3 regions of the Pseudoalteromonas sp. SR45-1 genome follow, and region 2 is predicted to be linked to each of the others. Evidence: predicted binding sites of a transcription regulator. Region 2 holds the regulator's gene; each other region holds the start of a gene.
The links. The regulator sigma-54, encoded in region 2, starts transcription at its own class of promoters, with help from an activator protein. The targets are predictions, from matches to a motif close to GTTGGCACGNNNNTNGNNT.
Positions count from the first base shown of each region.

Region 1: the regulator sigma-54 is predicted to act here: its motif matches at 1,453-1,471, upstream of H5089_RS03515 (EF-hand domain-containing protein).
Region 3: the regulator sigma-54 is predicted to act here: its motif matches at 2,215-2,233, upstream of H5089_RS05955 (amidase family protein).

Region 1 covers NZ_JACJDR010000002.1:235,497-238,645, reverse strand. The annotation lists gene H5089_RS03520 (sensor histidine kinase KdpD) at 1-1,176, opposite strand, end outside; gene H5089_RS03515 (EF-hand domain-containing protein) at 1,507-1,740, shown strand; gene H5089_RS03510 (hypothetical protein) at 1,765-1,992, shown strand; gene H5089_RS03505 (calcium dependent protein) at 2,179-2,415, shown strand; gene H5089_RS03500 (calcium-binding protein) at 2,425-2,661, shown strand; gene H5089_RS03495 (amidohydrolase) at 2,794-3,149, shown strand, end outside.
Region 2 covers NZ_JACJDR010000002.1:66,772-69,920, reverse strand. The annotation lists gene lptA (lipopolysaccharide transport periplasmic protein LptA) at 1-384, shown strand, start outside; gene lptB (LPS export ABC transporter ATP-binding protein) at 381-1,106, shown strand; gene H5089_RS02705 (RNA polymerase factor sigma-54) at 1,176-2,675, shown strand; gene hpf (ribosome hibernation promoting factor) at 2,702-2,989, shown strand; gene ptsN (PTS IIA-like nitrogen regulatory protein PtsN) at 2,994-3,149, shown strand, end outside.
Region 3 covers NZ_JACJDR010000004.1:109,027-112,175, reverse strand. The annotation lists gene H5089_RS05960 (gamma-glutamyltransferase family protein) at 1-777, opposite strand, end outside; gene H5089_RS05955 (amidase family protein) at 774-1,976, opposite strand; gene H5089_RS05950 (putative 4-hydroxy-4-methyl-2-oxoglutarate aldolase) at 2,386-2,868, opposite strand; gene H5089_RS05945 (TetR/AcrR family transcriptional regulator) at 2,872-3,149, opposite strand, start outside.

The DNA.
Region 1 (3,149 bases), 170 kb from region 2:
TTGCTTATCTTCTGAAAATTTTAAGCCATTTGAAATAAGCTGAATTAAAATCATCTCAATAAGCTCACTAGGTAAAGCAAGCGGTTTGTTAGGTAAAGTATTTTGCCACTGCAGAGCTTGCTGACGCGCAGTTAAGCGATGCTCAAAATGGCTATTAATTTTATTAATAAGAAGACTAAATTCAACTTCGCTTAGACTATCTTTACTGGTGCGAATAGCATTATAACTCAGCAAGCTGTCAATCATTGTACGAAGGCGCACCATAGATTGGCTAATAAGCTCAAGCACTGCTTTTTGCTCAGCGGTAATTGGACCTACTATTTCATCAGTTAATAAGTCAGTGCCTTCGACCATTGAAGCAAGCGGCGTTTTTAGCTCATGAGTTACATGGCGTAAAAAAGTATCTTTTTGCTGCTCAAGCATATGAAGCTGTTCTTGTACCCATTGGAGCTTTTCTCCTAGCTCAACAAGCTCAGCTGAACCTTTCACAGATATTTTTTGCTGCCAATGCCCCTGCCCAAGCTTATCAATAACCGTAGTTAACCCTTTTAGCCGCCCACTTATGCGCCATAAAAAACCTCCCCCAACAATTAAAGTCAGTGGAATAAGTGCCACCAGCCAATTTATAAATGACGCTTGCAGGCTTGTAAGCTCTTTTTGGTTATTGGTAATTTGCGCTTCGTTTTTATCACGTAACCATAAAGTAAGCTCAGCAACTAAATCGCTCACTGGCACAAATAGCTCAGCTTGCTGTTGTTTTTTCTCAACAAGCTCTACATGCGCGGTTTGTAAGGTGGTATATAAGCGTTGCCATTGGTTGATATACTCTTTATTCGTGTTTACAAATTTGAGTTCATCAATGCTTTGTAGGGATGATTGCCATTTATCGACAATGAGCTTATCAAGCGATTCACTTTTTAATACCCAGTTTTGCCTAGTGGCCCGCTCAAGACTGTTGAGTTCTTGTTTTAGAGTATTAAACGATTTAGTAACTTGGTAATTGTTACTCACAATACTTTGAGTAACCGCTAATTGCTTGTTAAGCGCATTTAAAAATACAATCACCACTATAGAAAGCGGGAGCAACGAAAGCAGCATACTCATTGCAAATTGCCCGATTAAATTAGGCCGCCAGTTAAGCATTGCTTGGTATTTTTTAGCTATGGTTGCTGGCATTTCGTTTAGCCCTTTTAAATTAAGCGTTCTATTATTAAGTGCTTACCTTATACACTAGCTGAACCAGTAATTATATTTAATACGATTAACAGCCAGCACTATAAAACAATGTGTCGCCAAATAGAGACAACATAACTCCTTGATTTTAATAAACTCCCTTTCAACCCCGCTAAATAGTGTTGCAAAAGGCGCACAAAAATTACAATAAACCCAGTAAAAACTTCTCACTGGCTTAAAGAAAAAATAATAACCAATTGAAAAATATCAACAATTATTATTGGCACCATTTTTGTAATAGGTGTAATAACTTTAATCAATAAGGAAATAATAATGAACAAACGCATTTTAGTAATTTCATCATTACTGGCTTTAGGCTTTTTAGGCGCTAATGCACACGCAATGGACGTTCACGCGACTTTTAACGAACTTGATAAAGATAGTAACGGCACATTAAGTGAAGCCGAAGCAGGTGAAGATGCTGTGTTACACGAGAATTTTTCTCAAATTGATACTAATCAAGATGGGCAATTGTCGCTAGATGAATTCAAAAAATTTATTCAATAAACTCATTTAATAAGGAACGTGATTATGAAACAACTTATAGCCGCTTTTTCATTAATGTTTTTAGCAATTAGTGCCACTGTAATTGCATCGCCAACAAATGTGCGTTTTGCCCACTTAGATAAAGACATGGACGGACAAATATCAATTGCAGAAGCAAAGGAAGATAAGGAAGTAATGAGACAATTTGCCGACTTAGATGAAGACGGTGATGAAAAAGTCTCAAAAAAAGAATTTGAAAGCTTTAAACCTTAATGAGTAATTACTGATTAAGCTTTACTTAAGCTTGTTATAGGTAAACTGGAATTAAAAGCATTTGCCATAATCCCTGAGGGAGTGTGTAAAAGGATTTAATGTTGGGAGTTAAATTACGGCAAGTGCTTTTTCCTTTTCACTTTATTTTAGCCACAAACTTTAAATACATCTTTTGGAAGGAACACCATGAAGATACTTCCCCTTATTATAAGCATCTTAATGCTATTAAGCTTTGATGCCGCTGCACTTGATGTAAAGCAACGCTTTGATCACCTCGATAGCGACAAAAGTGGCTATTTAACGCATGACGAACTTGATCCCCAACCACAACTATTAAACACATTTGTAAAATGGGACAAAAACCAAGATAACCAAATTTCGTTAATCGAATTTAAAAATTACCTTACCAATAACCTCTACTGAGTATTTTTCATGAAAAAAACAAGCTATATAGCGCTTTTTGCGTTTAGTATTTTTAGCACATTAGGCTTTGCTGCAAGCAACAATGTTGCAGAGCAATTTGAAAAACTTGATAGAAACCAGGATGGTTTTTTAACACGTTCAGAAACCGCTGTAGACCCCGCTTTGTGGTCTCGGTTTTCAAGCTATGATCAAGACAAAGACGGCAAGCTAACGCTAAGTGAATACAGTTTATACGCTAGTAAATAAACCCTTTCAAAAGCTAGATATTTTATGTTCTAGCTTTACTGCTTTTTTCTTCATCATAATTTGTCTCACATATTGGTATTATAAAGTTGGGTTTGCTAGTGTTAACGCACTAACAATAAAAAATAATGCCTTATGTCGCTCAAAAAAATAATAAAACCACTCATACTAGCCAGCCTTTGCGCTAGTTCTAGTTACACTATTGCACAAACAAAAGTAATTTATAATGCCAACGGTTATACCCCTTTATATCAAGGTGAAGTACAGCAGTTTACTACCCTCGTTATTAAAAATGGCAAGGTAGTAAAACTAGGTAGCGATACACTTAAAGATAGTTACCCAGATGCCAAGCTAATTGACGCGCACGGTAATACCTTATTACCAGGCTTAATTGATGCTCATGGGCACGTTATTGGCCTTGGCGATAATTTATCGCAACTTGATGTACGCGGTGCAACATCGGTTGATGAAGTAACGAATAAACTAAAAGT
Region 2 (3,149 bases):
AACGTTGAGATTATTCACGGTAATCGCCGCATTACAGCCGATCGCCTCGAAGTACACAAACGTGATGAACTTGGTGATAATAAACAATTATTAATTGCCACAGGCAGCCCTGCGCACTTTGAAGAAAAGCAATCAGACGGCACGACTATGAGCGCCAGTGCTGACGAAGTACGTTATGATGTATCTAAGCGTTTTTTAACGCTTGTTGGTAATGCACAAGTATCGCAAGCCGGACAAAAAATAAATGCTAAAAGCATTACCTACGACATAGAGCAGCAGCTCATCAGTGCCGAAAAAGATGAAAACTCAACTGACCGCGTTCACACAATTTTAGTACCGATCGAAACTAAAAAAAGTAAAAAAGGCGATAAAGGTCAACCATGAGCACATTAAAAGCAGAACTATTGGCAAAAAGCTATAAAGGTCGTGAAGTTGTAAAAAACGTCGGCCTTGAAGTACAAGCTGGCAGTATAGTTGGCTTACTTGGCCCTAACGGTGCTGGTAAAACAACGACTTTTTATATGATTGTAGGGCTTGTTCCTAGCGACAAAGGTAAAATATCTATTGATGATAACGATATTACTCTTTTACCTATGCATAGTCGTGCTAGATTAGGCATAGGCTACTTACCACAAGAGTCATCGATTTTTAGAAAGCTGACTGTTTATCAAAACTTAATGGCCATTTTAGAAACGCGCAAAGAACTAAATAAACAAGCCAGAGAAGACACGCTCAATAACTTATTAGATGAATTTAGCATACAACACATTCGTGATAGCCAAGGTATGGCATTATCGGGGGGAGAACGTCGTCGTGTAGAAATAGCACGAGCGCTGGCAGCAGATCCTAAATTTATATTACTGGATGAACCGTTTGCCGGTGTTGACCCTATTTCGGTATTAGATATAAAGAAAATAATAGAACATCTTAAAAATCGTGGGATTGGTGTATTAATTACCGACCATAACGTAAGAGAGACCCTTGATGTTTGTGAAAAAGCCTACATTGTTTCTCATGGGGAGCTGATTGCATCAGGTACTCCAGAACACGTATTAAATGATAAAACAGTACGCGATGTTTACTTAGGCGAGCAATTTAGGCTGTAACATTTACGCCATGTCTTTAAGCATCTGCTAGTATTAATTATAACAACATAAAAGGATTGTTAGAGATACATGAGGCAATCACTACAGCTGCGCATGGGCCAGCAACTTACAATGACTCCACAGTTGCAACAAGCTATTCGTTTGTTGCAACTCAGTACATTGGATCTCCAGCAAGAAATACAAGAAGCTCTCGACAGTAATCCACTATTAGAGGTTGAAGAGGCAGACTATTCCGAAGACGCTGCTGGTAAAAACGAGCAAAAAGCTGATACCGATGACATAACTGTTAGCGCATCTGCTGATGATGCTCCGAGCGAATACGAACAAGATACTGGTGAAGCACTTGCAAAAGACACGCTAAGTGACGACATGGCTATGGATGTCAGTTGGGATGAGTACATGAGTGCCGCTCCTGCAGCCTCATCAGGTCCAATGCCTGAAGACGAATCAATATACCAAGGCGCCTCTACTGAAACGCTCCATGAGTATTTAATGTGGCAATTACAACTAACGCCATTTAGCCCTACAGACGAAGCTATTGCTATTGCTATTGTAGAAGCTGTCGATGATTCAGGTATTTTAACACTAAGCTGCGAAGAGATTTTAGAAAGCTTTAATCAAGAAAACGAAGATGATAACGAAGTCGAACTTGATGAAATTGAAGCGGTATTAAAACGCATCCAACTGTTTGATCCTGTTGGTATTGCTGCACGTAGTTTACAAGAGTGTTTGTGTATTCAGCTTAATCAATTTGATAAAGAAACACCTTATATTAATGAAACGAAAATGATTTTAACCGAGCATATTGATCTATTAGCAGCTCGCGACTATCGTACATTAATGAAAAAAACTAAGCTCAAAGAAGAAGAGCTTAAAGAAGTAATGACACTAATACATACTCTCAACCCAAAACCTGCAGATACTATTGTAAGGGAAGAATCTGAGTATGTTATTCCTGATGTGTCAGTTAAAAAAATTAAAGGCCGCTGGGTTGTCGAATTAAACCCAGATAGCATGCCTAAAATTCGTGTTAATAGCCAATACGCAGCAATGTCTCGCACTGTAAAATCAAGTGGCGACAGCCAGTTTATTCGCTCACATTTACAAGAAGCTAAATGGTTTATTAAAAGCTTAGAAAGTAGAAACGACACGCTATTAAAAGTTACTAATTGTATTGTTAAGCAACAACAAGGCTTTTTTGAACATGGCCCTGAAGCCATGAAACCAATGGTTTTAAATGATGTTGCTGAAATGGTAGAAATGCACGAATCGACAATTTCTCGCGTAACTACTCAAAAGTACATGCATACACCCCGTGGTATATTTGAGCTTAAATATTTTTTCTCAAGCCATGTAAGTACTGAAAACGGTGGTGAATGTTCATCTACAGCAATACGTGCGCTTATCCGAAAATTAATCGCAGCAGAAAACTCAGCAAAACCATTGAGTGATAGCAAAATAGCGGATATATTGGCTGAGCAAGGAATTAAAGTAGCGAGACGTACAATCGCAAAATACCGCGAATCTCTTGCTATTCCACCGTCAAATCAGCGTAAAAGTCTGATTTAAGACGCTAAACTAAGAGGGTAATGCTTATGCAACTAAACTTAACTGGTCGTCACGTAGAATTAACCGATTCACTAAGAGACTATATTAATACTAAATTTGCGAAGCTTGAAAGACACTCTGATCATATTAATAATGTTCATGTCATTCTCGATGTAGAAAAATTAAATCAAAAAGCAGAAGCCACAATACACGTAAGCGGTGCTGAGCTATTTGCCTCTACAGAACATCAAGATATGTATGCCGCTATTGACTCGTTGATCGACAAGCTCGATCGCCAAGTAATCAAACACAAAGAGAAGCTTGCTCGACACTAATATGATGAAATTAAGTTCACTTATATGCCAGGACTGCAGCAAAGCTGCGGTCCTTTTTAATAGCAAAAAAAGAATTTTAGAGTTCATTAGCGAACTTGCTCACGACAAACTTCCGTATTTACCGCAACAAGATATTCTTAATGCTTTAATGAGCAGAGAG
Region 3 (3,149 bases), on a different contig from region 2:
TACGGCACCAATTATTTGTAGTGAATGCACGCCCTGTGTTGGCGCGGGTAAGTTGTAGCAATCAATACCACTGAGGTTTGCATTTAGCGCAGTAACTACCTCGGCTTTAGTATTTGCAATGTCACCTGCGGTAATTGAGCTGCCTGCTTTTGCTAAGTCGGCGGCAAATGAGTTGGCAAGTGCGCCTTCATAAAATGCGTTTAAGCCATGTTTTGCTAGGTATTCAAACGTTGCTGCAAGTTTAGGGTTTTTAAAATGTTGACCTGCTTGCAAGGGCTTGCCATTGGGTATGTAGAGGCTTTTAAACGCCTCATTGGTATTGTTAGCAGTGGCTAGCTTTTCGCAGCCTGCTTGCAAGCTTTTTGTAACGGTAAAACCCTCGCGCGCAAGCTCAATAGCGGGTGCTAAAATTTGTGACAGTGGTAGTGCTGCGTGCTCATCTAGTTCAAGCGCCTTTTGCCAACCGCGAATTGTACCCGCTTGAGTCAGTGCGCTTAACCCGCCGCGCTCTGATATTTGCGCGAGCGAGTTATAGGGCGTTGTATTAGTTGCTGCACGGCCGCAGGCGTCAATAGCGGTAGGCGTTTTTTGGTTTGGGTTATCGATAAGCCAAAAGCTGTCGCCACCAATTGAGTTCATATGTGGATATACAACGCTAATAGCAGCGGCAGCCGCTACCATAGCCTCGGTAGCTGTACCGCCTTGTTTTAGTATATTTATACCCGCCTCAGTGGCCGAAAAATGAGACGCGGTAAATGCAATGTTGTGTGTGGTCATGCCGGTGTGTCCTGTTTAAAGTGTGCAGCTAGGTGCTTAACGCAAGCAAGTAGGCTTTTATCGTTACCGTGGCTCATCATTAATGAAAAACCATACGGATGATCATTTGCTAAATCAGCCAGCGGTAAATGCACTTGCGCTGAGCCACTAAGCCCTGCAATTGCCGAAAGCGTAATAATTTGCATGCGTAAGGCGCTTGTGTCGGCGCCTAATTTAGGTGCGGTTGTGGGGGTGGTTGGCAAAAATAAACAGCTGTTTGTATTTAGGTTTTTAGCTATTAGTGTTTGCCATTGGGTTTGTACTTTTAGTGCTTCTTGTTCTTCTTGAACAGTTAGGGCAAGCGCCATATTAAAACGTGCCGCAATTGCTGGAGCAAACTGGGGAAGTTGCCCCGGCAATTGAAGCCAGTCTTTATGCGTTTTTGCGATTGCTCGCCCTTGCAGTACTCTAAAACTATCAGCAAGTTCATTTAATAAGCTGCTGTTAGGTAGTTCAAATTCTTTATGGTGCTTAAAATTAGGCTTGGTTTTTTCAAGCAATTGTTTAAGTGGGGCTTGTAAAACAGGGTCAACGAGTTCAAATAACGGCTCGCAAATAACTAAGGTATCAACGTTATTAATAGCTTGATTTGGTAGCAGTACATTACCTACATCGCTTAATAGCTCGGCGCTTTGGGTAAGCCAACCTATGGTATCAAAAGGCGGAGCCAACGGTATTAGGCCGTCTTTTTCAATCACGTTATGGCTTGGCCTTATGCCATATAAACCACAATAGCTGGCGGGTATTCTAATTGAGCCGCCGGTGTCGGTGCCTAAGCCAATATCAGCTAAGTTAGCAGCAACTGCAGCAGCAGACCCCATACTCGAACCACCGCAAGCATGCCCTTTTAATTTAGGATTTTGCGCAGCGCCATAATGTATATTATTACCCTCTAAGCTATAAGCCAGCTCGTCAGTATGGGTAAAGCCTATAAAGTTACAACCAGCGGTCATGAGCTTATTAACCGAGCTTGCCGTATTTTGAGCCGGTTTAGCTGTTTTAAACCAGTGTGGGTTGCCTGCGCTGTTACGCTCGCCCTTTACTGCAAATACATCTTTTACAGCTAAGCGATTGTTTGCAAGCACTCCAGAGTGGTTTGTTTGCCACAGGGTAGGACCGTGATTGCAAAATATACCTTTGTTGTTTTTTTTATCACTCATTTGCAGCTCATTATTATAAAACTGACCAAGTACTTACTTATTAAGTTAAGAGTGATTAAAAAGCGGGCTGGTTATTATTATTATGAATACCAATTTTATTAAAAACATGATCATTTTATCGGATTAAATAGCGCACTCACTGCGTCATTTTCTTCGCGTTATAATAGATCACTAATTTAATACAATTGCTAAGGCTCCGCTTTTTAATCGGTAGTTTTGATTTTATAGTGCTTAGACTAAGCAAGAGGAATGCCATAAATTAAAATCCTGTCCAACTGGTCAGGTTTTGTTGGGTTGTATGAGATTTGTAAATGTGGGCTGTAGAAATAGTGAGATTAAAATGAGCTAAAACAAACCAACTTGGTGCGCAGATGCACCAAGTTGGTCTCTATTTATATGGTTTTGAGTGCTAAATAAGGGGCGTTTTACTGATGATTAAACCGTTAATATCGGCGTAAACCCAATTGTTAGGTTCAATAGTGGTGCTAAGCATGGTAACAGCTTGGTTTTTATCACCAAAGCCGCGCTTTAAGGTACTACGCGGTGTAGAGCCTAGCGCCATTACAGGTAAGTTCATCGTGGCAAGTATTTCTATATCTCGGCAACAGCCATTTATTATTACGCCTTCCCAGCCATTATTTAGGGCACGCTCAGCCATAATATCGCCTATAAACGCAAAGCGTTTGCTCGCAAACCCGTTTATAACCAATACTTTACCTTCACCATTTTCATGCAATATATCGGCGGCAAAAGAGTTGTCTTCTGGGCAGGTAACGGTAACTACTTTGCCATAAAACGTGGTTTTTTTACCAAAGTGATAAAGGCCGCTGTCTGCTACTTGCACGTTATCGCGGTGATCGTCAAACAAATCGGGTGTAGTAAAGGGTGTCATGGGTTAAGTCTCACTTTGCTCAGGTATTTTAAGACCAATACCTTTTAAAATTATGTGGGCAATTGATTGCGTAATTTGTGCCACATCGGTTTCGTCGTACTCTAATTTGTTCATTACGAGTAAAACCTCAGCCTGAAAGTCGGCGTAATATTGCGTGGTAGACCAAATAGTAAAGAGCAAATGGTAGGGATCAACCTTATCCATTTTATCAGCGTCCATCCATGCTTGAAGTACATCAACCTTTTGTTTAACCCAAGGGCGGGTATTGGTTCTAAAGTAGT